Mesorhizobium japonicum MAFF 303099: one gene and its partner. The protein of the gene in region 1 interacts with the protein of each later gene in a pairwise test. Links are inferred from orthologs where the notes say so. Each region holds a gene or a part of one and is shown on either strand. Other genes may lie near its edges. The genes, in order: grxD and MAFF_RS15070.

What was found.
Region 2: the proteins of grxD (region 1) and MAFF_RS15070 interact in binary tests that used the Escherichia coli proteins (3 or more experiments, as listed by UniProt). The link is inferred for Mesorhizobium japonicum MAFF 303099 from one-to-one orthologs.

Annotation. Positions count from the first base shown.
Region 1 is NC_002678.2:27,445-42,380, reverse strand. Bases 1-2,989 are described here. They hold grxD (Grx4 family monothiol glutaredoxin), read left to right. Parts: upstream 1-1,321; coding sequence 1,322-1,657; downstream 1,658-2,989. Other genes in these bases: MAFF_RS01290 (multidrug effflux MFS transporter), read left to right, coding at 1,802-2,989; MAFF_RS01300 (BolA/IbaG family iron-sulfur metabolism protein), read left to right, coding at 936-1,169; MAFF_RS01305 (hypothetical protein), read left to right, coding at 289-813; purL (phosphoribosylformylglycinamidine synthase subunit PurL), read left to right, coding at 1-292. In the rest of the region: more of MAFF_RS01290, read left to right, coding at 2,990-3,070; MAFF_RS40460 (hypothetical protein), read right to left, coding at 3,081-3,314; MAFF_RS01280 (inositol monophosphatase family protein), read right to left, coding at 3,565-4,392; tRNA 2-thiocytidine(32) synthetase TtcA, read right to left, coding at 4,382-5,269; rpsD (30S ribosomal protein S4), read right to left, coding at 5,402-6,019; MAFF_RS01265 (hypothetical protein), read left to right, coding at 6,387-6,584; MAFF_RS01260 (DUF3008 family protein), read right to left, coding at 6,681-6,869; MAFF_RS01255 (ribonuclease R family protein), read left to right, coding at 7,033-8,415; murI (glutamate racemase), read right to left, coding at 8,498-9,286; MAFF_RS01245 (RNA methyltransferase), read right to left, coding at 9,279-10,190; MAFF_RS01240 (right-handed parallel beta-helix repeat-containing protein), read left to right, coding at 10,742-11,719; MAFF_RS01235 (NADP-dependent isocitrate dehydrogenase), read left to right, coding at 12,037-13,248; MAFF_RS01230 (glutathione S-transferase family protein), read left to right, coding at 13,328-13,954; MAFF_RS41385 (NAD-dependent epimerase/dehydratase family protein), read right to left, coding at 13,986-14,342; alaS (alanine--tRNA ligase), read right to left, coding at 14,353-14,936. UniProt on the Escherichia coli protein: Monothiol glutaredoxin involved in the biogenesis of iron-sulfur clusters.
Region 2 is NC_002678.2:2,861,534-2,876,451, forward strand. The notes cover bases 11,575-14,545. They hold MAFF_RS15070 (BolA family protein), read left to right. Parts: upstream 11,575-12,894; coding sequence 12,895-13,197; downstream 13,198-14,545. Other genes in these bases: cobS (cobaltochelatase subunit CobS), read right to left, coding at 11,575-11,983; MAFF_RS15065 (J domain-containing protein), read right to left, coding at 12,107-12,736; MAFF_RS15075 (acetolactate synthase large subunit), read right to left, coding at 13,229-14,545. In the rest of the region: MAFF_RS14990 (cupin domain-containing protein), read left to right, coding at 1-113; MAFF_RS14995 (lysoplasmalogenase), read right to left, coding at 88-762; MAFF_RS15000 (aromatic amino acid exporter YddG), read right to left, coding at 759-1,673; MAFF_RS15005 (DUF3108 domain-containing protein), read right to left, coding at 1,716-2,504; rpmB (50S ribosomal protein L28), read left to right, coding at 2,763-3,059; MAFF_RS15015 (queuosine precursor transporter), read left to right, coding at 3,217-3,897; MAFF_RS15020 (spermidine synthase), read left to right, coding at 3,902-4,582; MAFF_RS15025 (dienelactone hydrolase family protein), read right to left, coding at 4,593-5,384; MAFF_RS15030 (LysR family transcriptional regulator), read left to right, coding at 5,457-6,392; MAFF_RS15035 (SRPBCC family protein), read right to left, coding at 6,511-6,996; MAFF_RS15040 (ArsR/SmtB family transcription factor), read right to left, coding at 6,993-7,361; MAFF_RS15045 (esterase-like activity of phytase family protein), read right to left, coding at 7,599-8,627; cobaltochelatase subunit CobT, read right to left, coding at 8,624-10,522; MAFF_RS15055 (hypothetical protein), read right to left, coding at 10,532-10,918; more of cobS, read right to left, coding at 10,997-11,574; more of MAFF_RS15075, read right to left, coding at 14,546-14,782; MAFF_RS15080 (alpha/beta fold hydrolase), read right to left, coding at 14,902-14,918. UniProt on the Escherichia coli protein: Transcriptional regulator that plays an important role in general stress response. Has many effects on cell morphology, cell growth and cell division. Acts by regulating the transcription of many genes, including dacA (PBP-5), dacC (PBP-6), ampC and mreB.

The DNA of each region.
Region 1 (14,936 bases):
GATGGCGTCGGGCATCGGCGCGACCGTTCCCGGCCTTGTCGGCACCGATCCCATCCCGGTCTGGTTCGGCGAGGATCAGGGCCGCTATCTGCTGACACTGTCGATCGACCCGCATGGCGATGAATGGGACGCCATCCGCAAGCAGCAGGGCGAACTCGGCATCTTCGCGCCGTGGATCGGCTCGACCGGAGGCGATGCGCTGAAGCTCGGCGATGCCAAGGCGATCCCGGTCGGCGATCTGAAGGCCGCCCATGAAGGCTGGTTCCCCCGCTTCATGGACCAGGCCAGTTGAGCACACTGGCGGCCCGGGCGCTGCTTGCAGTCGTTTTCTGGCCGTCGCTGTTCTTCTTCTGGTTCCTCGGGCCGTTCGTCTTTTTCCTGTTGTCGACGACCTCGAGCGAGGTTTGCCCGCGGCTGGAAACGCGCGCCGAGTTCCTTGACGCGGCCAACGGCACGCTGCCGATGCTGGTGCTGCAGAACCTCATCTATGCGGTTCCGATCGTCTGTCTGGTGTTCTGGAACCGGCTTCTGCCGGACCCGGCACGGGCAAACCGGATCGTCACCTGCATCAAGCTCTTCGCCGTCGCGGCCGTTCTGGGCGCCTTGTGGGAATATGGCTCGTCGCTTGTCTGCGACGGCTATGGCCAACCGTTCTTCTCGCCCGTCTGGCAGATCACCAGCTACCTGCCGATCGCCGATCTTGCGGTCAACATCCCCCTCTATATCCTGGTTTTCAGCCTTGGCCGCACCTTCTCGATGCGCGAAGACGACCCCGCGGCCGATGCGGTCGATCCGGGCACGAACGCATCCTAGGCGACAATCGCGCCGACGGCGGACGGAACGGCTTCAATCGCGGCCGGAAAGGCTTTAGGTTTACCCCGACTCTCATCGCACGGGCGGCCACACCGTCGCCCGCCCGAAACAGGAATTGTGCAATGGCAATGGATGCCCACGACATCGAAAAACTGATCAAGGACGGCATTCCGGACGCCAAGGTGACGATCCGCGACCTCGCCGGCGACGGCGACCACTATGCGGCTGAAGTCGTCGCCGAGAGCTTTCGGGGAAAGAGCCGCGTCCAGCAGCACCAGATGGTTTATGACGCGCTGAAGGGCAATATGGGCGGCGTGCTGCACGCACTGGCGCTGCAGACCAGTGTCCCCGACTGAGGCCATTCCGGCCAACACCGCTTGGCCCAAACCCGCCCATCCTTTGCGCCATTTGGGCCATGGCGTGGCTAATGTCTTGTTTCGGGCAACCTATGGGTTTATTTGAAAGACATGCTTCGAGCCTGACTCCCACAGGCGTGAAAGGAAATTCCATGAGCGGTATCAACGACTACATCGACAATGAAGTGAAGGGCAACGACGTCGTCCTTTTCATGAAGGGCACGCCCGGTTTTCCGCAGTGCGGATTTTCCGGCCAGGTCGTCCAGATCCTCGACTATATCGGCGCCGACTATAAGGGCGTGAATGTCCTGGACTCGGCTGAACTGCGCCAGGGCATCAAGGACTATTCCAACTGGCCGACGATCCCGCAGCTTTACGTCAAGGGTGAATTCGTCGGCGGCTGCGATATTGTCCGCGAGATGTTCCAGGCCGGCGAGTTGCAGACCTTCCTGGTCGAAAAGGGCGTCAGCGTCAAAGGCGCCGCCTGATTTCGGTTTTGGGCATGTCGTCGCGACTGCACTGAACACCGGGGCAGCCCCACCTCGGCAATTTCTATGTCCCGATATCGGGATAAAGACGAGCCAATGCGCCGGCCCGCCGGCGCATTTTTGCTTGAGAAGATCGGACTTGCCGTGGACCAGCAATCAACAGCGCCGCAATCGGCAAGCAAACTGCCTATTCCGCGCTGGGAGTTTATTGCGCTGTGCGCGGCACTGATGGCGCTGAATTCGCTGGCCATCGACATCATGCTGCCGGCGCTGCAGCAGATCGGCGCCTCGCTCGGCGTCGAGAATGAAAACCACCGGCAATATGTGGTCACCGCCTACATTCTGGGTTTTGGTGGCGGCCAGCTGTTCTTCGGACCGATCTCCGACCGGTTCGGCCGCCGCTCGCCGCTCGTCGCCGGGCTGATCATCTATGTGGCGGCGGCCGCCGCCGCCGCCATCGCGCCAAGCTTCGAAACGCTGCTGATATGCCGTGCCGTGCAAGGCATCGGCGCTGCCGCCACGCGCGTCATCGCGGTCTCGATCGTGCGTGATACGTTCGAAGGCCGGCGCATGGCGGAGGTCATGTCGCTGATCTTCATGGTGTTCATGGCCATACCGGTCATTGCGCCGGGCATCGGCCAGTTCATCATGCTGTTTGCGACCTGGCACTACATCTTCGTCACCATGGCCGTCGGCGCGCTGATCGTGTCGGCGTGGTCGCTGCTGCGCCTGCCTGAAACGCTGCGTCCCGAATATCGCCGGCAACTGACGGTTTCCTCCGTCCTCGGCGGATTCCGCATCGTGCTCACCAACCGCATCGCGCTCTGCTACGCCTTTGCCAGCACCTTCATCTTCGCCGCCATGTTCGGCTTCATCGCCTCGGCGCAGCAGATCTATGTCGGCATCTTCAACGTCGGCGAAATGTTCCCGGTCATTTTCGCCGGGGTCGCCGGCGTGCTCGCCTTCTCCAATTTTCTGAACTCGCGCCTTGTCGGCCGCATCGGCATGCGCCGTCTGTCGCAAAGTGCGTTGCTTTTGTTTCTGGTCATCAGCCTGGCTTGGCTGGTCGTTTCGCTGGAAATCAAGATGCCGCTCTGGCTGTTCATCACCTTCTTTGCCAGCGCCATGCTTCCCTTCGGCGCGCTTGGCGCCAATTTCAACGCCTTGGCGATGGAACCGCTCGGCCAGCTGGCCGGCACGGCATCGTCCATACTGGGCTTCATGCAGACGTTTCTCGGCGGCATTCTCGGCACGCTGATCGGCCAGGCCTTCAACGGCACGGTGACGCCGCTTGCCGCCGGCTTCTGCAGCGTCTCGGTCGCCGCGCTGCTGATGATCCTCATCGCCGAGCGCGGCAAGATGTTCCAGCCGCATAACCCACCCATTTCAGGGCATATCACCGACCTGCATTAGACGATGTGCGTCAGGATGCACCTTCAAGCGCCGCCGTGAAGCGAGGCGCAAGCATGCGTCCAGCAATTGCTCCGCCCATGCCGTCCGAAAAGGGCAATGGCAACGCTTCGTCGAGTGCCTTGAGGATGGATGCCACGAAGGCCCGGCTGAGTTGCGGATCGGTTCCCAGATCGGAATAGGTGGCGCGAGGCTTGCCGATCAGCGTGCCGTTGCGGCGCAGCGAGAACTGCAGCGTCAAGGACATGCCCGCGGTTCCCGCTGGCGGCCTCCAGCAGGCATAGATAGCCTCCGACATCTCCTTTAGGGTGTTGACGGGATCGGGACTGTGGCAAGGGCGCTCTTGCGCGATCGCCCCGCTGGCGCTCGCAAACGAGATTGCGGCAAGAGCCGCCGCAAGAATCGCGAACCGAGATTTCATTCGAGAGCCCCCGCCTGCGCACCAATTCTTCGGCCGCACAAACCCGGCAGTCAAGCGCCGGCCTCGGAAAATGATCCTATCCAGCCCACAGTTCGCGGCGCAACTCCTGCCAGCTTTCTCGATCGGGGGCGACCAGCAGACCGCCGCCGACATGCGACGGCAGATAGGCGCTGCCGTCAAAGCGCGCCGCATGGCCGCCGGCCTCCGCATGGATCAGCACACCGGCGAGATGGTCCCACGGCATCAGCTTGTTGTAGACGACGAAATGGCCATGGCCGCTCGCCAGCAAGCGGTATTCGTGGGCGGCGCAGCGGTAGTTGAACTGCGACAGCGTCTTGGTCTGGTTGCAGGCCAGTCGGGTGCGGTCGGGCTCGGCCATGTACTGCCAGGAGACCGCGCCGGTCATCTGCGAGATCGGCGCGCTTGCGGCAACCCGCACCTTCTCCAGGCTGCCATGCGCATGGCGGATATGACTGCCGCCACCCTTGGCGCCGATCAGCCAGTCCTTGCCGACCGGATCATGGATGATACCGGCGACCGTCTCGCCCTTGACCACGACGCCAAGCATGACGCCGAACAGCGGCACGCCGGAGGCGAAATTGAAGGTGCCGTCGACCGGGTCGATGACGAAGGCCAGATCGGCGTCGCCCAGCCCGTCGAGCAGCGCCGGATCGTCGGAACAGGCTTCCTCGCCGACAACCATGGCCGAGGGATAATTCTGGCGCAGCCTGGTGGTGATCAGCCGCTCGGCGTTGACGTCCGCTTCCGTCACCAGATCGGCGGCGGAGGTCTTCTGTCTGATATCGCCGTCGCCCAGCCGGCGAAAGCGGGGCATGATTTCGGTGTCGGCGGCCTCGGCCAGCAGGCTGGCCAGCCAGTCGATCGCGTTATCGTCAAATGTCATCTGAAGCGTCTTGTCCTGTGATGAGGGTCTGGTTCAGGGCGGCGAAATCGAACAGTTTCCTGTCGAGCAGATGCGACGGCCTGGTATTGGACAGCGCGCGGATCATGGTGTCCTTGCGGCCGGGCATGCGCTTTTCGATGTCTTCCAGCATCGCCTTCATGGCGTTGCGCTGGAGACCCTCCTGGCTGCCGCAGAGGTCGCAAGGGATGATCGGGAACCGCATCGCCGCGGCGAATTTCTCGAGGTCGATCTCGGCGCAATAGCTCAGTGGCCGCAGCACCATGACGTCGCCCTCGTCGTTGAGCAGCTTTGGCGGCATGGCGGCGAGACGGCCGCCATGGAACAGGTTCATGAAGAAGGTCTCGAGAATGTCCTCGCGGTGGTGGCCGAGCACCAGCGCCGAGCACCCCTCCTCGCGCGCAATGCGGTAGAGATGGCCGCGCCGCAGCCGCGAGCAGAGCGAGCAATAGGTGCTGCCTTCCGGCAGCTTGTTAGTGACCACCGAATAGGTGTCCTGATATTCGATGCGATGCGCGATGCCGTTGGCGTTGAGATAATCGGGCAGGATGTGCTTGGGAAAGTTCGGCTGGCCCTGGTCGAGATTGCAGGCCAGCAATTCGACCGGCAGCAGCCCGCGCCATTTGAGGTCGAGCAGCAAGGCAAGCAGGCCGTAGGAATCCTTGCCGCCCGACAGCGCGACCAGCCAGCGCTGGCCCGGCTCCACCATCGAGAAGTCCTCGATCGCCTGGCGGGTCAGCCGCAGCAGCCGCTTGCGCAATTTGTTGAACTCGACCGAGGACGGCACATCGGCGAACAGCGGATGGGAGCCCCCTTCTGCGGCCGTTTCAAGCGTCTCGATGTCTGGCAGCATGTTCATGGCGCGGCCCCGGGATGTGATGTCCGCACGGATTAGCGCATCGGCCGCAAAATCGAAACGGCAAAGCGGGATGCGCCAACAAAAAGGCCGCCTTCAGGGGCGGCCTTTTCGGTATCGCAGAAAAGCGTTCGCTTAGCGCGAATAGAATTCAACGACCAGGTTCGGTTCCATCTGCACGGCGAACGGAACGTCCGCCAGGCCGGGGATGCGCGAGAAGGTCGCGACCATCTTGTTGTGATCGGCTTCGATGTAGTCCGGCACGTCGCGCTCGGCGAGGCCGACCGATTCCAGAACGATGACCAGCTGCTTCGACTTTTCGCGCACTTCGATGACGTCGCCCGGCTTGCAGCGGTACGAGCCGATGTTGACGCGCTTGCCGTTGACGTTGACGTGGCCGTGGTTGACGAACTGACGGGCGGCGAAAATGGTCGGGACGAACTTGGCGCGGTAGACGACCGCGTCGAGACGCGATTCGAGCAGGCCGATCAGGTTCTCCGAGGTGTCGCCCTTGCGGCGGTCGGCCTCTTCATAGACCTTGCGGAACTGCTTTTCCGAAACGTCGCCATAGTGACCCTTCAGCTTCTGCTTGGCGCGCAGCTGCAGGCCGAAATCGGAAAGCTTGCCCTTGCGGCGCTGGCCGTGCTGGCCGGGGCCGTATTCACGCTTGTTGACCGGGGACTTCGGGCGGCCCCAGATATTTTCGCCGAGACGGCGGTCGATCTTATATTTCGCGGATTCGCGCTTGCTCATCGCATTCCCTTTTCAAAACAACACACCCGGCACCTCATGGTCCGGGTGAAGGAAACGCGCCCTCCTCTGGCCTCCGTTTTCGAGACCTGACAGGGTTTTCCCACGCAACGCGGCGGAAAACCCACGGGACACGTCAGTTCAAACAAGATCAGAAACCAAGGCAACCGGTCTTGCGCATACAAAACAAACACCGGACATCGCTGCCCGGCGTTGGCGGCTGGTTAAACCGAGATTTAACCGGTGTCAAGCTTGTCAGTGGCGCGGCGCAACGCGACCCTATAGCGTTCACGACGTTGAGCAATGTGTGCCGGAAGGTTTGCACCAGCGGCACCAGGAAGGGATCTGGAACAAGAGGAGTCCAATTAGCATGAAGAAGTTCTTCCTTACCCTGGCCGGTGCCGCGGTGCTTGCCGGATCGATGGCGGTTGCGCCGGAGCCGGCAATGGCGCGCCATTGGCACGGTCACAAACAGGTCTGTCGCATCATCGTCAAGAAGAGAGTGGTGTGGCGGCACGGTCATCGCAGGGTAATCGTCGAGCGGATACGGCGCTGCCATCGCTGGTAAGGCAAAACATTTGCCCGAAGATTTTGCTTGAAGAAACAAAGGCCCGCAGTTCCGCTGCGGGCCTTGCCTGTTTGGTCGATGTTTCGCGAACGACACTCAGTCTTTCGACTTTTTTTCCGGCAGCCCTTTGCGCTTGGTCTCGGCGAATTCCTCGAGCTGCTTCTCGCTCATGGATTCGTACATCCCTTTGGAAGCGCCTTTGAGTTCGCTCTTTTTCGTCTCGCCGCGCTTGGCGGAGAGTGCGGCGCCGGCGGCTTTCTGCTGAGCTTTCGAGGTGGCTGGCATGGCGGTTTCTCCTTTGCCGTTAGGAGAAACGCCGCGCTTCGGCGGCGGTTCCAGCGCCAGTGGCCCAGTTCTCAGTCGGCCGCTGGCAGCCCGTCAGGCGGCTGGCTTTGACGATTTCGTCGGCAGCCTTCCCGTGTCCGGAGCCCTGGTGTAGGACGGCTGAATGAAGTCTCTGACAGACCCCTCGCAAGCGCTTTCCGCCGGCCTGGCGAAAATCCGCACCGAATTCCACGTGCCGGGTGGATTTCCGGTAGACGTAGTGGCCGCGGCCGAGACGGCGGCCAGACGTGTGCCGAACCAGCATGTCGATCGAACCGCGATGCCCTTTGTCACGCTCGATCCGGCTGCCTCCACCGATCTTGACCAGGCGTTCTCGATCGAGGCGAGCAGCAGTGATCTTCTGCTGCATTATGCCATTGCCGACGTGGCCTGGTTCGTCGAGGACGGCGACGCGCTCGATCGCGAAGCCTGGGCGCGGGGCGAGACGCTGTACCTGCCGGATGGCAAGGCCGGACTCTACCCGCCGGCAATTGCGGAGGGCGCGGCGAGCCTGCTGCCGGACGGACCACGTCCAGCCGTTGTCTTCACCGTTCGGGTCGCCGAGGACGGGGCGACGAAACTGGACGGCGCGGAGCGGGCAATCATCCAAAGCCGCGCGAAGCTTGCCTATGACAGCGTAAAGGCCTCCGACGTTCCGGCCGACTTCGCCGAAATGGCGCGGCGCATGGCGGCAAACGAAGAGCGTCGCGGCGCTTCCCGCGTCGACCCGCCCGAGCAGGAGGTGGAAAGGCTCGCCGACGGCACATTCCGGCTTTCGTTCAGGCCGATATTGCAATCAGAGCAGGACAACGCCGCGCTTTCGCTGGCCGCCAACATGGCGATCGCCGACGCCATGCTGACGCACAAGACCGGGCTGTTCCGGGTAATGTCTGGGCCGGACGATCCCAAGGAGCAGAGACTGCGCAACGCGGCACAGGCGCTCGGCCTGTCCTGGCCGGCCTCGACCAGCCTGCGCGACTACCAGCGCACACTCGATCCGGCTGATCCGAAACAGGCGGCGTTGATGCTGGAAATCCGCCGCGCGGGCAATGGCGCGTCCTACCAGCCCTACCAGGAAGGCGTTGTCCCCTGGCACGAGGCGATGGCCGCGACCTATGCCCATGCAACCGCGCCACTCAGGCGGTTGGCCGATCGTTATGTCGTGCGCTGCGCGCTGGCGATCGCCAACGGCCAGGCCGTGCCGCAGGCCGTCACCGATGCGTTCGCTGGGCTGCCGAAGGTGATGGGACGTGCGGATGCCCGCGCTTCACAGATAAACCATGCGGCCATCGACCTTGCCGAGGCGGTCATGCTCAGCGGACGCGAAGGGGAAACGTTCAAAGCCGTTGTCACCGACTTCGTCGACCATGGTGTGCGCGTTCAGCTTGCCGACATGCCTGTCGTCGCCACCGTAAAGGCCTCCGGTCTCAGACAGGGCGACAGAGTGATGCTAAAGCTGGCCTCGGCCGATCCGGATCAACGCAGCATCGTCTTCGAACCTGTTTGAGCAGCTGGCGTTCCGCCGCTTTAGGTCTTGATTTTATGCATGTCGTTTTCCCAAAACCGAGGTCACTTTTGGGCGACATGCATTACCTCACGGACAGTCCAAAGCCCTGCATCAGCCGGCCGATGGCGAAATCCGTCTTGCCTGAGGTGAAGACAGCGATATCGGGCTCGCCTTGCGGCAGCGCCCCGTCGACGGGCGGCAGCAGCGAAAGGGCTCGCCGGGCGATCGCTTCGGCCGGATCGATCCAGTCGACAGGCCAGGGCGCGGTCTTGCGCATGCGGTTGACCAGAAAAGGGTAGTGGGTGCAGGCCAGCACGACAATGTCGGTCCTGAGCCCCTCATGTTCCATGAAACAGGGCGCGATCTCGGCGCGCACGGCTTCCTCGTCGACAAAACCCTCGCGCATATAGACTTCGGCAAGGCCCGCCAGCCTGTCGCTGCCCACCAGGCGGACATGGCATTTCTGCGCCCATTTGCTGATCAGGTCGCGCGTGTATTGCCGCTTCACCGTACCCGGCGTCGCCAGCACCGAAACCAGGCCGGAGCGCGTGCGCTCCGCCGCCGGCTTGACCGCCGGCACGGTGCCGACAAAGGGATGGCCCGGAAATCTCTCGCGCAGCGCATCGATCACCAGCGTCGAGGCGGTGTTACAGGCAATGACGGAAATCGCAGGCGCAAACCGGTCCAGCAATTTGACGAAGAGATCGAGTATATGGGTGCGTAGCGCCGGTTCCTCCCAGGCGCCGAAAGGAAAGGCCGCATCGTCCGCGACATAGACGAAGCGCCGGTCCGGCATCAGCACGCGCGCCTCGCGCAGCACGGTCAAACCGCCGACGCCGGAATCGAACATCAGGATCGGCTGGTCAGTCATTGTCGGTTCCCTTGCCGCCCAGCGGCGGCGCGTCCTCATCATCACCGGCAGGCTTGCGCACCTGGCGATCGGCGTCTGCCTTCCCCGCGCGCGCGGCGGCCGGAAGCCGCCTTGGATCATCGCCCGGCGAGCCATCGCCGCGCGGCATTGCCGGCGAGAACCTGTCCAGCGAGGAAATGATGCCGCGCAGCACCTTCAGCTCCGGCTCGGCAAAGCCGGCGCGCGTCAGCACGGCGCGCAGATTGTCGACCATTTTCGGCTTCTTCGGCGCCGGCCGGAAATAGCCGCGCGCTTCCAACGCGCCTTCGAGATAGGCGAACAGACCATGCAATTCTTCCTTGCTGGCCGGCTTCATCTCCGGCCCTGAAAAATTGGTTTTGGTCTCGTCCTCGAGGCCGGACTTCATCCACTCATAGGACATCAGCAGCGCGGCCTGAGCGATGTTGAGCGAGGAGAAATCAGGATCGACGGGAAAGGTGACGATCTCGTCGGCAAGTCCGACCTCGTCATTGTAGAGGCCGAAGCGCTCGCGGCCGAACAGGATGCCGGTGCGCTGCCCCATGCCATGGCGGGCGCGCAGCACCCTGCCCGCCTCAACGGGGCCGCGCACCGCCTTGAAGCCATCGCGCTGCCTGGCGGTGGTGGCGAAAACGAAATTGAGGTCGGCAAGCGCCGAGGCCAGATCGTCGAACACCTTCACGGCATCGATGACATGGTCGGCGCGGCTCGCGGCGGCGCGCGCCTTCTCGCTCGGCCAGCCGTCGCGCGGATTGACCAGACGCAGTTCCGACAGGCCGAAATTGGCCATGGCGCGCGCGACCATGCCGATGTTCTCGCCAAGCTGCGGCTCGACGAGGATGATCGCCGGACCGCCGGGGCCACGCTGAAAGTCTTTTCCGGTCATGTGTTCCAGATGATTGCGCTACGAGGTCACCGCGTCCTGCCATATCGATACGGCTTTTTGAAGAGTTGTCGGTGACCTGGCGACAAATAGCCTTGTCTCGCCACCCCTGTGTTTGCGGGAAAAATCCCAATTCGCTCCACCGGCGGGCTGGAGCAAATGGTCACGCGCCCGTACAAGCAGACGAGCCACGTGCTGCATCTTCTCAAAAGATGGTTGAGATGTGGGCATCGCGGCCGCTCTGCCAACGACACGCTATCCAACCCTATACTCCGTGATGGCTCTGCCTTATTTTTATCGGCGACATCTTCCGGTTACAGAAATAACCTATTAGCTATATGTATAGTTAAATACGGCGATGCGGCCGGCCGTCTCTGTGACATCATCTTAGAAAATTGCAATATCAAAACCGCTTGGGGTCAAGCTGTATCGGTAAACGCATTTTGAAGATGGAGCGTGTCTTGCACGCTTCTGTCATTTATCTATGCCCCAAGCGTTTCGACACGGGTTTTCAATGGCCGACAAAGGTGTTGGCTAGACTTCAGGAGGGGCAAATGAACGTCTTACGGTTTTTCCTTTCAATCGCGGTGTTACTTCTGGCATCAGTCTTCCTGATTGCTCCGGCTTCCGCGCAAGCGACACGGACCTGGGTTTCCGGCGTCGGCAACGACGCCGATCCGTGCAGCCGAACGGCACCTTGTAAGACGTTTGCCGGCGCCATCTCGAAGACGGCGACGGCCGGCGAGATCAACTGTCTGGACCCGGGCGGATTTGGCACAGTCACCATCACCAAATCCATCACCATCGACTGCAAAACCACCGAAGGCGGTGTGCTTTCGGCGCTCGTGAACGGCATCGTCGTCAATACGCCTGTCGGCTCCGTCGTGCATCTTCGCGGCCTCGACATAGACGGCGCGGGCACCGGACTCGACGGCGTGCGGATGACCGGCCAAGGTCAACTGCATATCGAGGACTGCAACATCGAGCGGGTGACCAGCAATGGCGTCGAATTTCTTCCCAACGGGGCCAGCGAACTCTACATCAGCAATACGCGGATAGCCGAGGCAGTCGGTGGCGCCATTCTTATCAAAACGACTGGCGCCGTTGGCATCAATGCCATCCTGTCCAGGGTGGAACTGACCAACAGCGCCAATGGCATTCTTGTCGACGGCACCGGCAACACCTCCGCCATGAATATGGCACTGACCGACAGCCTGGTCAGCGGCAACACTGGCAACGGGGTGGCGGTCAAGTCCGTCGCCGCGGCATCGTCGGTACGCGCGACGATCGTCAACACCACGATCAGTTCCAATGCCGGCATCGGAGTCAATGCCAACGGCGCCGCCGCCAGCGGCGCCGGCAGCGCCATCGCCTTTCTCGGCGCCTCGACCGTGTTCGGCAATGTCACCGGGGTCAGCAACACCGGCAGCGGCGCCGTCCAGTCGTTCAAGAACAACATGATCTCCGGCAACGTGGCTGACGGCACTCCGATCACGGCCTTCCCGGGCCCTGGCGGCACGCCGCTGCAATAAGCGCCAGCCGCCTGGGTGCGGCGCATGAAACAAAGGCGATGCCGCCTGCCTCTCGATGGGCAGTGCGGCATCGTTTTTTGTTCACGATTGCTGGATCGCCTCACCGTTTCGCGGAAATGCCGAACCGCTCTGTCCCCTTGTTTTACGGCAACTTCGAACGAAAAACCGCTTCACACTTTCCTGGAATTGCGCCGGCAGCAGCCTGCTTCCGCATTGCCCAGGTTTGCGCCGCCCGGATCGCTTTGCTATAGGCGAAGTCCCTATCCTGGCGGGGCCGGCCCCGCCATCCCCCAACTGTTGAACGAGGCATTCTTTCCATGGCGAAGATCAAGGTGGCGAACCCGGTCGTCGAGCTCGACGGCGACGAGATGACCCGCATCATCTGGCAGTTCATCAAGGACAAGCTGATCCACCCTTATCTCGACCTGAAGCTCGAATATTACGATCTCGGCATCGAGCATCGTGACGCCACCAACGACCAGGTGACCATCGATTCGGCCAACGCCATCAAGAAATACGGCGTCGGCGTGAAGTGCGCGACGATCACCCCCGACGAACAGCGCGTCGAGGAGTTCAAGCTGAAGAAGATGTGGAAGTCGCCGAATGGCACCATCCGCAACATCCTTGGCGGCACCATCTTCCGCGAGCCGATCATCATGAAGAACGTGCCGCGCCTGGTGCCCGGCTGGACCAAGCCGATCATCGTCGGCCGCCACGCCTTCGGCGACCAGTACCGCGCCACCGATTTCCGCTTCCCCGGCAAGGGCAAGCTGACGATCAAGTTCGTCGGTGAAGACGGAAAGGTCATCGAGCATGACGTGTTCGACGCACCCGGCGCCGGCGTCGCCATGGCCATGTACAATCTCGACGAGTCGATCCGCGAGTTTGCCCGCGCCTCGCTGAATTACGGCCTGCTGCGCAACTATCCGGTCTATCTGTCGACCAAGAACACCATCCTGAAAGCCTATGACGGCCGCTTCAAGGACATTTTCCAGGAAGTCTACGAGGCTGAATTCGAGGCCGACTTCAAGTCGAAGAAGCTGTGGTACGAACACCGCCTGATCGACGACATGGTGGCGTCCAGTCTGAAATGGTCGGGCGGCTATGTCTGGGCCTGCAAGAACTATGACGGCGACGTCCAGTCCGATACCGTGGCGCAAGGTTTCGGCTCGCTCGGCCTTATGACTTCGGTGCTGATGACGCCGGACGGCAAGACGGTGGAAGCCGAAGCCGCGCACGGCACCGTAACCCGCCACTACCGCCAGCACCAGAAGGGCGAGGAAACCTCGACCAATTCGATCGCCTCGATCTTCGCCTGGACGCGCGGGCTGGCCCACCGCGCCAAGCTCGACGACAATGCGGAGCTGAAGCGCTTTGCCGAGACGCTGGAAAAGGTCTGTATCCAGACCGTCGAGTCCGGCTTCATGACCAAGGACCTGTCGCTGTTGATCGGTCCCGATCAGCCCTGGCTCTCGACCACCGGCTTCCTCGACAAGATCGACGAAAACTTGCAGAAGGCGATGGCGTAAGAACCCAGATTTCCACATGCCGAAGGCTCCGAAAGGAGCCTTCGCTTTTTTGGGCCAGCGAAAGCGAAGAGCTGACAGCATGACCAGGCCAATCCTCTATGGCGCGGACTACAGCGTCTATGTACGCATCGCGCGGATGGCGCTGGAGGAGAAGGGCGTCGACTACGAGCTGGTGCCGCTCGACATCTTCGCCGCCGACGGCATACCGGCCTGGTACCTGGAACATCACCCGTTCGGCCGCATCCCGGCTTTCGAGCATGACGGTTTTCGCCTCTTCGAGACGAATGCGATCACCCGCTATGTCGACGAGGCTTTCGACGGTCCGGCGCTGCAGCCCGCCGATGCGCGCGGCCGCGCCAGGATGGGCCAGATGACAGGCATGCTCGACGCCTATGGCTACCGCGCCATGGTCTGGGACGTTGCCGTCGAGCGCCTGGAAAAGGTTGAGCCGGATTGGGCGTTGATCGCCAGCGGCCTTGCTCAGGCTGAGACGGTGCTGAAGGTGCTGAGATCGCTGAAGGCACAAGGTCCGTGGCTGCTTGGCGACCAGCTGACGCTGGCGGACCTGCACGCCGCGCCGATCATCGCCTATTTCGTCAAGGTCACGCAAGGGCGCGATCTGTTGGCGCGGTTCGCGGATATGCGGGATTGGTATGCGCGCGTCGCTGATCGTGCGAGCTTTGCGCGGTCTGAAAAGGCTGATTGAAGCCGCATTCAAAACCCGAGTTCGGGGCGGGTCACCATCGGCCAGAGGATCGCAAGCGCCGCGCCAAAGGCTGGAAAACCGCAAGCAAACCAGATGCGAAACAGGCGTTTCTCTTCGGCGGGCAGCGGTGCGTTTTCGATGGCCGCCTGCCGCGCCAGATTGCGGATCCGAATTTGACCACCGCGTCCATGCCCGCAACCACCGGCAGCCAGTCTTCAGCGGCAAGCAGTTTCGACATGTCCGCCGCGATCCATCGAACCGCCGGCCGGCGCCGCCCAGCATCCGGAACATCGCGGCCGAGGCCGGTCACATGATGACCGTCGCGAAGCAAACGGCCAATGACGGCGTCCCCGATCAACCCATAGCCACCGAGGACGAGAACATTCATGTCATGGCTTTCAGGCGGCTTCGAGCGCCGCCTTCACAGCCGCGATCGCATCATTGGCCTTCGAGGCATCCGGGCCGCCGGCCTGGGCCATGTCGGGCCGCCCGCCACCGCCCTGCCCGCCCAAGGCGGCGGAGGCGACGCGCACCAGATCGACGGCGCTGAAGCGGCCGACGAGGTCGTCGGTGACGGCGACGACGACGCTCGCCTTGTTGTCTTCATCGGCGCCGACGAAGACGACGACGCCGGAGCCGAGCGAGCTCTTGCCGGCATCGGCCAGCGGCTTCAGATCCTTCGGCGAGACGCCGGAGACCGCCTTGCCGAGGAAGCCGACGCCCGCGACCGTCTCGTTTTCCGAGGGCGCGCCCGCTGCGGCCCCGCCGCCCAGTGCCAGTTTCTTGCGCGCTTCGGTCAGGTCCTTCTCGAGCTTCTTGCGCTCTTCGAGCAAAGCCTCGACGCGGGCCGGCACGTCGGCGGGCGAGATTTTCAGCGTGGCCGCCGCCGCCTTCAGGCGCCGGTCCTGCTCGTCGAGATGTTTTCTGGCCGCCTCGCCGGTCAGCGCCTCGATACGGCGTACGCCAGCGGCGACCGCGCTGT
Region 2 (14,918 bases), 2.8 Mb from region 1 along the record:
GCCTGGGCGAATGGACGCTGGTCGGCTGTACCGTCGCGCCAGGCTTTGATTTTGCCGCCTTCGAACTGGCCGAGCCGGGCTGGCAGCCTAACCCAGCAGGAAACCCAGTGTGATCGCGAGCTGGGCGGCGTAGTACAGCACCCAGACGGCGAAACGCATCCAGGCGCGATGCGGCGAGATGGCCGCCACCAGAAATTTCTCGGTGGCCAGCAGCCCGTCCGATGCCATGAACAGCACCGCGCCGCCGATGACCCAGGCGCTGCTGGTGGTCAGCGCAGCCATGCCCATCGCCAAGATCGCCACGACATAACAGGCGATCGGCACACGCAGGCCGGGGCCGACGCGGCGCCAGAGCGCCGCCAGCATGACGATGACGAACACCGCCAGTGCCAGCGCGATCGCCCCGCGCCAGGATTCGGCGCCAAGCAGTCCCAACCCGCCGCCACTGCGCAGGAACAGCGCGATGTAGACGATGTGGGCGACAAGGAAGCTGGCGAGCCCACCGAGAAACGCCTTTTCGCCGTCGCGCGACAGGAAGGCATCGCCCACCGCGCTGAGCGCCAGGGCCGCGACCAGCAACAGCGGGCCGCCCTGCAGCGCCGAAAGCACGGCGAGCATCGCGACCGCAAGCGTCTTTGCCGCGGAGCGGGCAAGGCTCGGCGGCATGCCCAGCGTGAAGGCGTAGATCACCGCCGCCACCAGCGAGAAGATCAGCGTCGCATTGGCATTGGCGTCGATGCCGCCGGCAAACGGCATCATCATGCCCCGGCTCCGCTTTCGGATGCCTTGGCTCCGCTCTCAGCTTCGGCCGGCTTGCGCAGGAAAAGCGACTTCGCCGCCAGGGCCGCTCCACCGGTGATGAGCACGCAGGCGGCGAGGATGCGCAGCGACGGCTCAGCGACACCGGCCCCAATCAGCACCAGCGTCGAGAGCAGCGGCGCCGCGTAGCTTGCCGCGCCCAGCACCTGGATGTTGCCGCGCTTGACGCCGATGTCCCAGGCATAGAAGGCCGCACCCACCGGCATCAAACCAAGCCCGAGTACGGCCAGCCACTGGCCGGCGCCATTTGGCAACACTGTCTGTTCCAGCGCCAGATGGCAGACGAGCGACAGCACGGCGGTCGCCGCGCAGAACCAGGTGACGATGCTGGTCGGCACCGAGGGAAAGCGACGCGACAGCAGCGAATAGGACGACCAGAGCAGGGCGCAGACGGCAGCCATGGCATAGCCGAAGGCGTAGCGCGCATCGAAGGCCAGCCCACCGCCCTTGGTGACGATCAGCACGGTGCCGGCCAGACCGAGCAAGGCGCCGACGACATGGTTCCACGCCAGCTTTTCGCCCGGCATCAGCGCCGAGCCGAGCACGATCAGCAGCGGCCAAAGATAGGCGATCAGGCTGGCCTCGACCGCCGGCGCGTTGCGCAGCGCGGTGAAATAGAAAAAGTGGTAGCCGAACAGGCCGGCGATACCGATCAGCCAGACCTGCGGCGGTATCTTCTGGCTCTTGTCGGCGGCCGGCATGAACAGCCGCGCGACAAGCCCGACACCGGTGCCGATCGAGAAGGTGATCGCCGACAAAAGGAACGGCGGCACTTTGCCGGACGCATCGGTGAGCAGCGCCAGGAGCGCCCACATGGCGACCGCTGAAAAACCGATCAGTGTTGCGCGCGCCATGTCCCCTCCCGTGGCGCGCCCTGTTCTGTTTCCAGGGCGGCCCTATTGTACCGCTTCGAACCGTCTCGCGCTTATGGTCAGCGGACCGATCTGGGTCCCTACCGTGGCGTGGATCGGCGCATATACGCCGGTTTGGCCGAGCGGCGCAAACGTCACCATCATCCGGCTTTTGTTCTTGAGATAGTTGAGCGCCTTGCGGCCCTTGCGGTAGCCCGCCACCGGCTCGAACCCCATCCGGCAGGTGATGGTATCGCCCTTGTACCCCGGCACCGTGATCGTGCCTTTCGAAGCATAGGTCAGCGTCAGGTCGGCGCGCATCTCGCCATCATAGAATTTCACCGTACGGCCGCAGACCTGGTCGAGGCTGTCGGCATGGATGACGGTCGCGGCCATCGGATCGAGCACCGATGCCAGGTCGCCGGCACCGATCGGCACCCAGTCGTTGGGGTCGCGCTTGCCCGGCGCCGGGATGACCTGTGTCGAGGTGACGGCGCCATTGGCAAAGCGAATATCGATCGCGGACACCTTCTTGCCGGAGGTGTAATCGGCGCGGAACGCCTGGGGCACCATTTTCTTGCCGGAAATCGTGCCCTTGGACGAGATCGTGCCCCGCGTGTCGTCGAACAATTTGGCCAGTCCGGCGGCGCTGACAGTACCATCGATCGCATAGGCGCCGTTCTCGTAATGGCTGGAGAAGGTCGATCTTGCGATCGAGAGACCAAGGAATGACACCGTGTATTCGCCTTTGAAGGACTGCGGCGAGGCAGCCGACGCGGCGGACGGCAAGGCGACAGCAAGCACGGCAACAAGTGCGTGAGGCAAACGAGGCATGCGGGATCGGATCCTTGATTTTCGGCCGGAGGTGGGCGACTCCGGTCTGGCGTGTCCCTATGAGACTGCTTATAGGATGAAATCCGGCCTTAATATGAAATGCCGGGCGCTTCCGTGGCGAAGCCGGAGCTTGACGCACCGCTGAAATGCAACTATGGAACGCCAACTTTTTCCATAAGGCCGCCTGACCAGAACCGCGCGCCACCCGGCGTGGGCTTGAATGTTTGGCAGGTCCCGAGAGAATTGAAGGTTAGAACTATGTCCCGCACCTGCGAACTCACTGCCAAGGCAGTCCAGACCGGCAACAATGTGAGCCACGCCAACAACAAGACCAAGCGTCGCTTCCTGCCGAATCTCGTCAATGTGACGCTGATTTCGGAAGCGCTGAACCAGAATGTGCGCCTGCGCATTTCGGCCAACGCGCTGCGTTCGGTGGAACATCGCGGCGGCCTCGACGCTTTCCTGGCCAAGGCCGACGTCAAGGAACTGTCGCAGCGCGCGCGCCTGCTGAAGAAGCAGATCGCCAAGAAGCTGGCCGAACAGGTCGCTGCCTGACATCGGACAAAGGCGGGGGACCGCCCGGGCCAACCTCTTGTTGGTCTGGAGCATCGGATGGATCCGCAAGGGTTCGACAATCCGGTGCTCGACTACGAAGCGAGCACCGGCCCGATAGGCATGATGCTCCGCTGGTTCCATTACCCAGGATAAAAAAATGACTTCCTTCTCGCGATATCTGCCCTTCGTGGCCGCCATGGCGCTTGTCGTCGTGGCATCGAACATCCTCGTGCAGTTCCCGATGCAGGGCCAGATCGGCGGTCTGTCGCTGGCCGACCTGCTCACCTGGGGCGCTTTCACCTATCCCTTCTCCTTCCTGGTCACCGACCTTGCCAACCGCCGCTATGGCCCTGCCGTGGCGCGCCGGATCGTCTTTGTCGGCTTCATGACGGCGGTGGTCTGCTCGATCCTCGTCCCGCCCTTCCTGTTCCGCCATGGCCTGATCGAATTCGAGACCGCGGCCGACCGGCTGGTGCGCATAGCTGCCGCTTCAGGCGCGGCGTTCCTGTCCGCCCAACTGCTCGACGTCACCGTGTTCAACCGGCTGCGCCGGCAGAGCTGGTGGCGGGCGCCGATCCTCGGCACGCTGGTCGGATCGATCTTCGACACCATGGTGTTCTTCACCGTCGCCTTCTCCGCCGCTTTCGCCTTCGCCGGCCCAAATGACAGCTTTGCGCTCGAAACGGCACCGCTGATGGGTGTCTTCCACATCGAGGCCATGCGCTGGGTTTCCTGGGCGCTGGGCGATCTCTCGGTGAAGCTGATCATCGCGGTGGTCGCGCTCATCCCCTACCGGCTGCTCGCCGCCCGCTGGAGCCAGCCGGCGCTGGCCGTCTAAAACCATGATCCCCTGGGTCCATCTCGATTCGGCAAAGACCGGGGATGGAGCCCAGGAACTTCGCCTCAAGCGGCGCGGCAGCGAGTTCTCGATCATGCTCGGCACCAACGAGCTGATGAACAGCCGCCTCAGCGGCTCCGAGCAAGCGCTGGCCAAACTGTCCTGCCAAAGGATTGCGGGCCATCGCCAGCCGAGGATTCTGATCGGCGGCCTCGGCATGGGTTTTACATTGCGCGCCGCCCTGGCCGAACTCGGCAAGGATGCCGGCATCGTCGTCGCGGAACTGGTGCCGGCGGTCGTCGTCTGGGCACGCGGCCCGATGGCGGAGGTGTTCGGCGGCTGTCTCGACGACCCCCGCGTCGCCATCCAGGAGACCGATGTCGGGCAATTGATCCGATCCGGGTCTGCGGCCTGGGACGCCATCCTGCTCGACGTCGACAACGGCCCCGAAGGCATCGTCCACAAGGGCAATGACGCCCTCTACAGCCTCGCAGGCCTCGGCGCCGCACGCACCGCCCTCAAGCCGGGTGGCGTGCTGGCGGTGTGGTCGCAAGGACCGGACAGCGGCTTCACGCGGCGGCTGAAGCAGGCAGGCTTTGCCGTCGAGGAGGTCAACACGCGCGCCAACGGCAAGCGCGGCGCGCGTCATGTCATCTGGATCGCCACCGCCGCGGGCAGGTTTTAGAGCCTCGATATTAGCCCTTCAAGGACAGCAGAAACGACTCTGTCGCTGCGTCGGCTTCCCCGGCATAGCGGGCGTCATAGCCCAGCCAGCCGTCGCCGCCGGAGGGAAGGTTGGGATTGGTGAAGGCATGCCTGGCGCCGGCATAGAGGGTCAAGGCGCAGTCGCAACCCTTGGCCTCAAGCCAGGCCAGAACCTTCGTAACCCGCGCCACATCGGCCACCATGTCGCGCGTTCCATGATGAAACCTGATGGGCGTCTCGATCGCGGCATAGTCGCCGGCCGGCTGGCCAAGCGCCCCGGACAGGATGACGGCTCCACGAACCAGCGGCGCGTCCGTGAGCATCTCCAGGACGCAGAAACCGCCGAGCGAGAAGCCGACGGCGGCAAGGAAAGGCGCCTGTGGAACGACGTCGCGAAACGCGCGGACGCCGGCTTGCAAGCGGCGCGACGCGGTGCGCGGATTGTCCCGCAGGAATTGGCTGGCTTGTGTCGCCTGGGCGTCGGAAGTGATGCGCACGCCCGCACCATAGACATCCGCTACCATCACGGCGAAGCCCAGGCTTGCGAACCGGCGCGCCTCGGCCAGCGTATAGTCATAGATGCCATACCAGTCGGGAACATAGACAAGGCTGCCGCGCACCGCGCCGTCGGGCATGACTATTCGGCCAGAGAAATCGGTTCCATCGTCGCGATAGACCAGGGGCTGACCGGGTGTTGCCGACAGACCGCTCGCGGTCTCCGACATCAGGATGCCTCCTGAGGCCGCCAGGGCGGTTTTGAGCACGATACGGCGATTCAGCATGATGACGACACTCCGATTGACAGGTTGGCCCGCACCATATTTTGTTTCCAGAAAACGATAAAGTGAGGCCTCATGAACAACACTGTAGCCAAGAAGGAAACGATATCGCTGGCCGACCTAGCCCTCTTTCTCGAGGTCGCGCGCCAGGGCTCGCTGACCAGGGCTGCCTTGCAAGCGGGTACGACTAAGAGCGCCGTGTCGAAGGCTATCCGGCGGCTGGAGTTGCGGCTGGGATGCGTCTTGCTTGAGCGCACCACGCGACGTCTTATCGTCACACCTGCCGGCGAGCTGTTATGCCAGCGCGGGCAGGCCCTGCTGGGCGACGTCGATGACCTGGCGCAAGCCCTGGAGGCGCAGGCCGACGGGCTCGCGGGCCCCTTGTGCATTTGCGCGCCGCCCGAACTCGGCGCCTGGCTTCTGCAGACGTGTTTTGCACCGTTCCTGGAGTTGCATCCCCGTATCCGTCTCGCTCTTCGCCTCGACTATGCCTATCAGGATCTGTTCGATCCCCACCTCGACCTTACGTTCCGTGTCGGGGCAATCGTCGACGACGCCATGGTCGCGCGCCGCGTCGGCCAATTCCGGCGGGTGCTCGTCGCGAACCGGGCCATCGCCGATAGCCTGGCCGGCAAGGACCTGGCAACCGTGGCCAGGACTTTGCCCATGCTGGCTTTCGGCGATGGGGAAAGCGAGCTTGCCTTGTCGCGCGAGGCCGAAATCGCCACAATCACGGTTCGCTCGGACCGGTTCAGCGCCAACACCTATCCTGCCTTGCTCGAAGCTGCCACGCAGGGCCTGGGCATCGCCGTCCTGCCCGATTTCTTCGTGCAGCGGCATGTCGAATCCGGCTCCGTCGTCCGGCTCTTTGCCGATTGGCAGTCCACGGACATACCAATCTATGTCATCCATCGCCGCGCCAGCCGTCGATCGCGGCGAGCCGAAGCCTTGCTGTCCTTTATTGGGCCGGAACTGGTGGGCCTGTCAGAATTGGCCGCTCCACTGAAGTGAGACATTCACGACGGAGATCATCGGCATCCTGCGCGAGGCCGAAAAGCGGGCCGCCTCGCCACCAACGGCTCACGTCCTTGATCGGAAGCCGGGGCAGCGAAACGGCCGCAGGCGGCTTTTACTTCCACTTCTGGAGTTCCGCGGCCAGGGCCTCCAGCAGCCCGCGGGTCCCCTCCTCCCGCCCCTTGGCGGAATCCACACCATCGAAGAAGGCGCCCTGTTCGGTATAGGTTAGCCTTGTGCCATCGCCCGAGGGTGTCAGTTCCACCGTGGTCAGCGATGCCGACATCGGCTGCGGCCCGATTGCCATCCGATAGGAAAACACGATGCGCTGATCGGGAACGATGTCCTGGAACTGGGCGTCGAGCCTGACCTCCGGGCCGCCGCCATAGCTGAAGCGCGACACCTCGCCACCACCGACGCGGAAATCGAAGCTGAATTCGGCGACGGTAAAACCGTCGCCGTCGACCCGCCAACGCCGCACCGTCGCCTTGTCCGCGAAAGCATGGAAGACGCGATCTGGCGATTGCGGGTACGTGCGCTCGATGGTGAATGTGGAGTGGATGACGGAATGCTCGTCCTTCACGGGGGCGATCTGGTTCATGTCTGCTCGTCCTTTTCCTGATCTTGAACTTTCGGGGATGGTTGGTCCGTCTCGGCAAGAATCTCGCCGAGTCGGTCGAGGTGGCGTTCCGCCGGAATGCGGCGTTCCGCAATCCAGTCGGCGAGCGGAGCGAGCCCGCCCGGTTCGATCCGGCAGGTGCGCACCCGCCCGATCTTTTCGCTGCGGATCAGCCCGCAGGCCTCGAGCACCTGCAGATGCTGTAGGACGGCGGCGAAGGTCATGCCGAAAGGCTCCGCCAGCTGGCTGACGGTGGCCGGTCCGCGGCTCAACCGTTCCAGGATCTGGCGACGCGTGGGCTCGACAAGAGCGCGAAGGATGCTGTCGATCTCGGAATAGTTAAGCATGGACTTGAGTATTGCGTCGGAGGCGGCAATTGTCAAGTCTGGACTAAAGTGTTTTGAGGAGGGCAAATCGACTGATGGGCGGTCGACCCCCACCAAGCGGGCAATCAAGTGGAGCAATCAAGTGGAGTTGATGAACAGTCGACCCCCCACTCCGTCGAGCTTCGCTCGCCACCTCTCTCCCGATCGACGGGGTAGAGGAAGGACGCGAGCGCGCCGGCCGGCTCCTGGGGCTATCACTCAATCCTGGTGCAGGATGAATTCCAGGTAGAGATTGCGCTGCAGGATCGAATGGTTGTCGTCGGAGATCAGCGACACCATCACCGCGCCGTCATCGCGCATCCAGACGTCGAGACCTTCCATATTGTCGATTTGGTAGCCCATGTCGGTGTCCAGCAACACCGGCCCGTCGGCGACGGCGCCCTTCTCGACACTCTCGCCATGGATGCGCCGCAGCCGCATCTTCAGGCCGCCTGCCATGGTGAAACTGCGCTCCAGCAGCAAAAGGTCGCCATCCGGCAGGAAGGCGCCATCGGTGATGTCGAAATCGCCGTTGCGCTTGACGGTGAAGACGCCCTTGTGCGGCCCTTCGATGATGGCGGCATAGATGTTGCCGGCCTTGTCGAGGCTTTTCTCCGACACCACGACCAGACCGCCCGCGTGCTGGCCATTGGGATTGGCATGGGTGACGGTCTCGAAGCCGCGGTTCTGGCGCAGCTCGCGCGCCGGTACCAGGAAATCCAGCTGCCGGTACGGCGCCTTCATGTTCTGCGGGTCGATCCTGAACTGGGAAACGCGGTGGTTGCGCTCGAAGCCGACAGTGGCGATACCATCCTTGACCGCGAGGCCTTCGGCATCGACCTCCCATTTCTCGTCGATCGGCTGGCCGCCCTGGTCGACCATCTGCTGCATGCGGAAGTTCTGGATGCCCACGGGCCGCCTGTCGGTGTCGCGGGCCACTGTGCCGAAGAACCAGTAGCCGGTGTCGGCCACGCCGATGAAATCGCTGCCCGCTTTGAGAAAGCGGAAGGCCGACAGCGCGCCGAAATCACGCGATTTCGAGGTCATTTCCAGCCCGCCGACGAATTCGAGCGAACCGAACTGCTTGTCGGTCCGGCCAATGCGGAATTCGGTGATCGGGCGGGACGAAACCTCGACGGGTTCAACCGCAGCCGACCCGGCCGAACTGGCTGGCGCGGACGCCACGCCGGCGAACAGGGCGATGGCGGCGAAGAGCGTTTGCCGAAACCCGCCGCGTGAAAAGATCATCCGGCGCGCCGCATGCCGCCGCGCCGCGTGTCGCGTGCGCTTTCCTCGGCAAACAGCGAGGCCAGTTGCTCGGTCATGGCGCCGGCCAGTTCCTCGGCATCGACGATGGTGACGGCGCGGCGATAATAGCGCGTGACGTCATGGCCGATGCCGATGGCCAGCAATTCCACCGGCGAGCGCGTCTCGATCAGCTCGATGACGGCGCGCAAATGGCGTTCGAGATAATTGCCGGGGTTCACCGAAAGCGTCGAATCGTCGACCGGCGCGCCGTCCGAGATCATCATCAGGATCTTGCGCTGTTCGGGCCGGGCAATCAGCCGGTTGTGCGCCCACAGCAGCGCCTCGCCGTCGATGTTTTCCTTGAGCAGGCCTTCACGCATCATCAGGCCGAGATTGCGCCGTGCCCGCCGCCACGGATGGTCGGCCGACTTATAGATGATGTGGCGCAGATCGTTGAGGCGGCCGGGGTTCGGCGGCTTGCCGTCCTTCAGCCACTTCTCGCGCGCTTGCCCGCCTTTCCACGCCCGCGTGGTGAAGCCGAGGATCTCGACCGAGACGCCGCAGCGTTCCAGCGTGCGCGCCAGAATGTCGGCACAGGTGGCGGCGACCGTGATCGGCCGGCCGCGCATCGAGCCCGAATTGTCGAGCACCAGCGTCACCACCGTGTCGCGGAATTTGGTGTCGCGTTCCTGCTTGAAGGACAGCGGCTGCATCGGGTCGATGACGACGCGCACCAGCCGCGCCGGGTCGAGGTAGCCCTCTTCCAGGTCGAAATCCCAGGACCGGTTCTGCTGCGCCATCAGCCGGCGCTGCAGCCGGTTGGCCAGCCGCCCGACGACACCGGACAGATTGGCCAGTTGCTTGTCGAGGAAGGCACGCAGCCGGTCGAGTTCTTCCTCTTCGCAGAGTTCCTCGGCGCCGACCGTCTCGTCGAAAGCTGATGTGAAGACCTTGTAGTCGATTTCCTTCGGAAGATTGGTGAAGGGGTTGTCGTTGCGGCGCGCCTCGCCGGGCGTTTCGGCGTCGGCATCGTCGTCGTCGGACAGATCGTCGGCGGTGGCGTCGGACGCCTCCGTCTCGGACGACTGCTCGTCATCGGCCGAAGCCTCGGCATCCTCGGACTGCGACTGCTCGGAGCCGGAATCCTCTTCCCCGCCCTCCTCGCTCTGTTCATCGCCTTGCGGCTGGTTGTCGTCATTGTCCTCGGAATCTTCCGTCTCCTGGTCGTCGCCGAGTTCCTCGGCCATCTCCATGGAGGCGAGCATCTCGCGCACGACGCGGGCGAAGGCCTGCTGATCGTCGAGCTTCGCGGACAGGCCGTCGAGGTCGGCCTTGGCCTTTTCCTCGACCCAGGGACGCCAGAGCTCGACCAGCCGCTCGCCGCTTTTCGGGACCGCCCGGCCGGTCAGCTTCTCGCGCACCATGAGCGCCAGCGCTTCCTCGATCGGCGCGTCGGCCTTGTCCTTGACGTCGACAAGATTGGCCTTGGCGTATTTGTCCTCCAGCATCGAGCCGATATTGTCGGCGACGCCTTGCATGGCGCGGCTGCCGATCGCCTCGACGCGGGCCTGCTCGACCGCGTCATAGATGGCGCGCGCCGCCTTGCCTTCCGGCGCCAGCTTGCTGTGGATGCGGGCATCATGGCAGGCGCGCTTGAGCGCCATGGAATCGCCGAGGCCGCGGGTGATCGCAATATCGGTCTTGGAGGCCTTCTTCGGCAGTTCGGGCAGTCGGGCGCGGCTGCCGGCAAGCGCCGGCCTGTCCTTGGCGAAGCCGACCTCCATGTCCTTGTCGCCGGCAATGGCGCGCATGCAGACGGTGACGGCGCGCTTGAAGCTGTCGGCTTCAGACCCCGTCTTCGACTTGTTGCGCGTGTTGTCGCCCGGACCCGCCATTATCTATCTCTATTTCGCCACAGGCTGTTGGCCAAGCTGAGAGCGGAGGAGGCCAACAATCTCTTCCACCGAGATTGTAAAGTAACCGCCCTTCCCACTGTCATATGCCTGTCTCCACAGACCATATCCATGGCCGAAGCCATCTGGAATTGTTCCCGTCCCCTCAAGCTCAACCACACTCTCCCTAAGCTGGTTGGCCGCTATAGGGAGGTGGGGAACAGTTTGCAGCGGCTTTCCGTCATTCGGTATCGGCGCATCGGTGACTGAAATCGACACGACCGGTTGATCTTCACCTTCCAGATTGTCGACCGCACCTATGATCACCCGCGAGGATATCGGCGTCGCTCCGCGATACGTCCAAGTCTGCCCGGGTTTGAATGGTTCGTCCTTGGCCATGGCTGCCTGTCCGAAACCAAAGCAGAGGATTGAAAAACTCCACAGGAACGTCCGACGGGTTGTTCCCATTGAGTGATGTTACCCCAGCACCACGTTGGCGGCGCTCTCGGGCAGATCCTCGCCGAAGGCGCGCTGGTAGAATTCGGCCACCACCGAACGCTCCAGCTCGTCGCACTTGTTGAGGAAGGTCAGCCGGAACGCCATACCGATATTGCCGAAGATCTCTGCGTTCTCGGCCCAGGTGATGACCGTACGCGGGCTCATCACCGTCGACAGGTCGCCATTGATGAAGGCCGAGCGCGTCATGTCGGCGACGCGCACCATCTTGTTGACGATGTCCTTGCCCTTGGTGTCGCGATAGTGCTTGGCCTTGGCCAGCACGATGTTCACTTCATTGTCGTGCGGCAGATAGTTCAGCGTGGTGACGATCGACCAGCGGTCCATCTGCGCCTGGTTGATCTGCTGCGTGCCGTGATAAAGGCCGGTCGTGTCGCCGAGTCCGACCGTGTTGGCGGTCGAGAACAGCCGGAACGCCGGATGCGGACGGATGACCCGGCTCTGGTCGAGCAGCGTCAGCCGGCCCGAGGATTCCAGCACGCGCTGGATGACGAACATCACATCCGGGCGGCCGGCATCATATTCGTCGAAGCACAGCGCGACATTGTGCTGGTAGGCCCAGGGCAGGATGCCGTCGCGGAATTCGGTGATCTGCAAGCCGTCCTTGACCACGATCGCGTCCTTGCCGACGAGGTCGATACGGCTGACATGGCTGTCGAGGTTGACGCGCACGCAGGGCCAATTGAGACGGGCGGCGACCTGTTCGATATGGGTCGACTTGCCGGTGCCGTGATAGCCCGACACCATGACGCGGCGATTGTAGGCAAAGCCGGCCAGGATCGCCAGCGTCGTTGCCTTGTCGAACAGATAGTCCGGATCGACGTCAGGCACATGTTCTGATGTCACCGAATAGGCCGGCACCACCATCTTGGAGTCGAAGCCGAATTTGTCCTTCACCGACACCGTCGTGTCGGGCAGGTTGGCGATGTCGCGATCGACCTTGTTCATATCTCTCAACGTCTCCACGGGCGAAACGTCCCGTTTCGCCGGCAATCGATTTTGTTCGGGGGCGGTCTTAGAGCCTTTTCCAACCTTATGAAAGTTGGAAAGCGACACAAACCGTAGGGTCGCTCAGCACAGGCCCGCCTGTTTGAGCACGCGATAGGCCTGCAGCACATCGCGGAACCGGTCTTCCGAACCTCTGTCGCCACCATTCGCATCCGGATGGTGACGTTTCACCAGTTCCTTATAGCGCGCCTTGATATCCTTGCCAGTCGCCTTTGTATCAAGGCCAAGCGTTTCCAGCGCCTTGGCCTCAAGTGGCTTGGCCTTGCGCTCGCGCGCCTCGCGCGGATCCTTCGGCCCCTTGAACAGGTCGAACGGGTCGCGCATGCGGTTGTAATAGCCGGCGCGGCCGGAGCGCATTTGCGCCATGTCGGGCGACGAGCGCGTCGAGGCGCCATTGACGCCCATCTTCCAGGTCGGCCGGTGACCGGTCATGGCTTCCTTCTGGAAGCGCGCGACCTCGGTGTCCGGCACGCCGGAGAAGTAGTTGAAGCCCTTGTTGTACTCGCGCACATGGTCGAAGCAGAAACGGAAATACTCGCCCTCCTTCATGCGCCCGACCGGCGCGCGATGGGTGCCCGGCTCCTTGCAGCCGTCCCACTGGCAGATCGGCGAGTGCGACTTCAGCTCCGCATCCTTCTCCGGGCGGATGCGAATCTTCTCGAAATATTTGGGATACGGCTTCATCTCACCCATTTATGGGGCGTTCGCAGATGCGAAACAAGAATTGACATTTTCGCGATCATCGCCCTAACCGCTGAATCGCGGCATAAAGCAGGCGAATGGCGGATTTAGTTGCGCAAGAGCGGCCCCCGGGCTGGTGCGCCAGCCATATGTGGTGAACGGAGACGGCAATGTCCATACAGGCGACCATGGAAGACAAGCTCAACAAGGCATTTTCGCCGGAGCGGCTGGTCATCATCAACGAAAGCCATCTCCACGCCGGCCACCATCACCACGGCTCGGACCATCACGGCGGCTATGACGGCACCGGCGAAACGCATTTTCGCGTCCGCGTCGTCTCGTCTGCCTTTGCCGGCATGAGCCGCATCGACCGCCACCGCGCCGTCAACGAACTGCTTGCCGACGAACTGAAGGCCGGCGTGCACGCGCTGGCGATCGAACCATCGGCGCCCGGCGAAAAGACCCGCTGGTAAGGTCAGTCCGCCCTGCCCCTCCGAGGCGCGGTCAGATCACTGCTTCGATCAGGAACGGCCCGCGCCGCGACAGGGCACTGTCCAGCAGCGCATCGAAGCGTTCGCATGTGTCGGCGCGCGCTGCCTCCACGCCCATGCCCTTGGCCAGCGACACCCAGTCCAGCGCGGGATGGTCGAGGTCGAGCATGCGCCTGGCGTTCTCGCCGATCGCGTTGACGCCGACATTCTTCATCTCGCCATGCAGGATCGCGTAGGTGCGGTTGGAAAAGACGATGGTCACCACGTCGAGATTTTCCCGCGCTTGCGTCCACAGGCCCTGCACCGTGTACATGCCGCTGCCGTCGGCCTCCAGATTGATCACCTTGCGGTCTGGACACGCGATCGCCGCTCCTGTCGCCATCGGAATGCCGCCGCCGATCGATCCGCCGGTGCCCATCATGTAATCATGCGGCGCGGCAAAGGCCGACAGGGCGAAGAAACGCCTGGCCGAGGTGACCGCCTCGTCGCAGACGATCGCATTATCCGGCAACTTGCGCGCCACCGACAGCGCGATGGCATCGTCCGTCAGCCCGCCGCTCGGCGCAGCCTCGTCGGGAAAAGCGGTTGCGAAGTCAGCCTGTAGCGATGGTTTGACGCCGAGTTCGTCGCGCAGCGCTTCCAGCGCCGCATGCAGATCATCGCCATGAGCAGCGAGCGTCAGCACCTGGCAGTCGTCGCGCACAAGCCGTCCCGGTTTTCCCGGATAGGCGAAGAAGGCAACCGGCTCCTTGCCGCCGACCAGCACCAGTACGTCGATATCTGCCAGCAGCGCCGTCGCCACATCGATCGGATAGGGGATGCGTGTGGGTGCGACGCGCCCACGCCCGCGTTGCATCCGGGCGATCAGGACCTCGCCGAACAGGCGGACATCGAAGGCCGTCGAAATCTGGCCGGCGATCTCGAGCGCATCGGCGCGCGCCGCTCGGCCGCGAACGATTATGCCGACACGCCCCTGAGCCGCACGGATCGCCGAGGCGACCTCGCGCACGGCGTCCCTATCGACGGCCGGCGGCGGCGGAAGCACGACCTTGCCCGGCGAGGCCGGGGCAGCATCGCCCCAGGCCGCATCCGCCGGCAGGATCAGCGTGGTGACACCTGGCGGCGTCAGCGAGGCGCGGAAAGCCGCCTCCGCTGCCGGTTGGACGTCTTCTGGCCCGGCAATGCGCCGCACCCAGTTGGACATCGGCGCCGCCAAACCCTCGATGTCGCTGGTCAGCGGTGCGTCGAGCGGCAAATGATAGGAGGCGTGGTCGCCGACGATGTTGATCATCGGGCTGAACGCACGCCGGGCGTTGTGCATGTTGGCCAGCCCATTGGCCAGGCCCGGGCCGGTATGCAGCAAAGTCGCGGCCGGGCGGTCGGTCATGCGCGCATAGCCGTCGGCGGCGCCCGTCACCACGCCCTCGAACAGGCCGAGCACGCAGCGCATCTCAGGCTTGCGGTCGAGTGCGGCGACGAAGTGCATTTCGGAGGTGCCGGGATTGGCGAAGCAGACCGTCACATCATTGGCCAGCAGCACGTCGCACAGGACATCGGCGCCATTCATGCAATTTTTCTCCAAGTCATGAGAACCAATTGCACCTAGCGATGTCCGCACGGCAATATCCTGCCGCTGCTTTTGGCATGATCCAGTTGCAGAAGGGGGCGGGCGGAAATCGGCCGCGATCAGCCGACGGTCGATT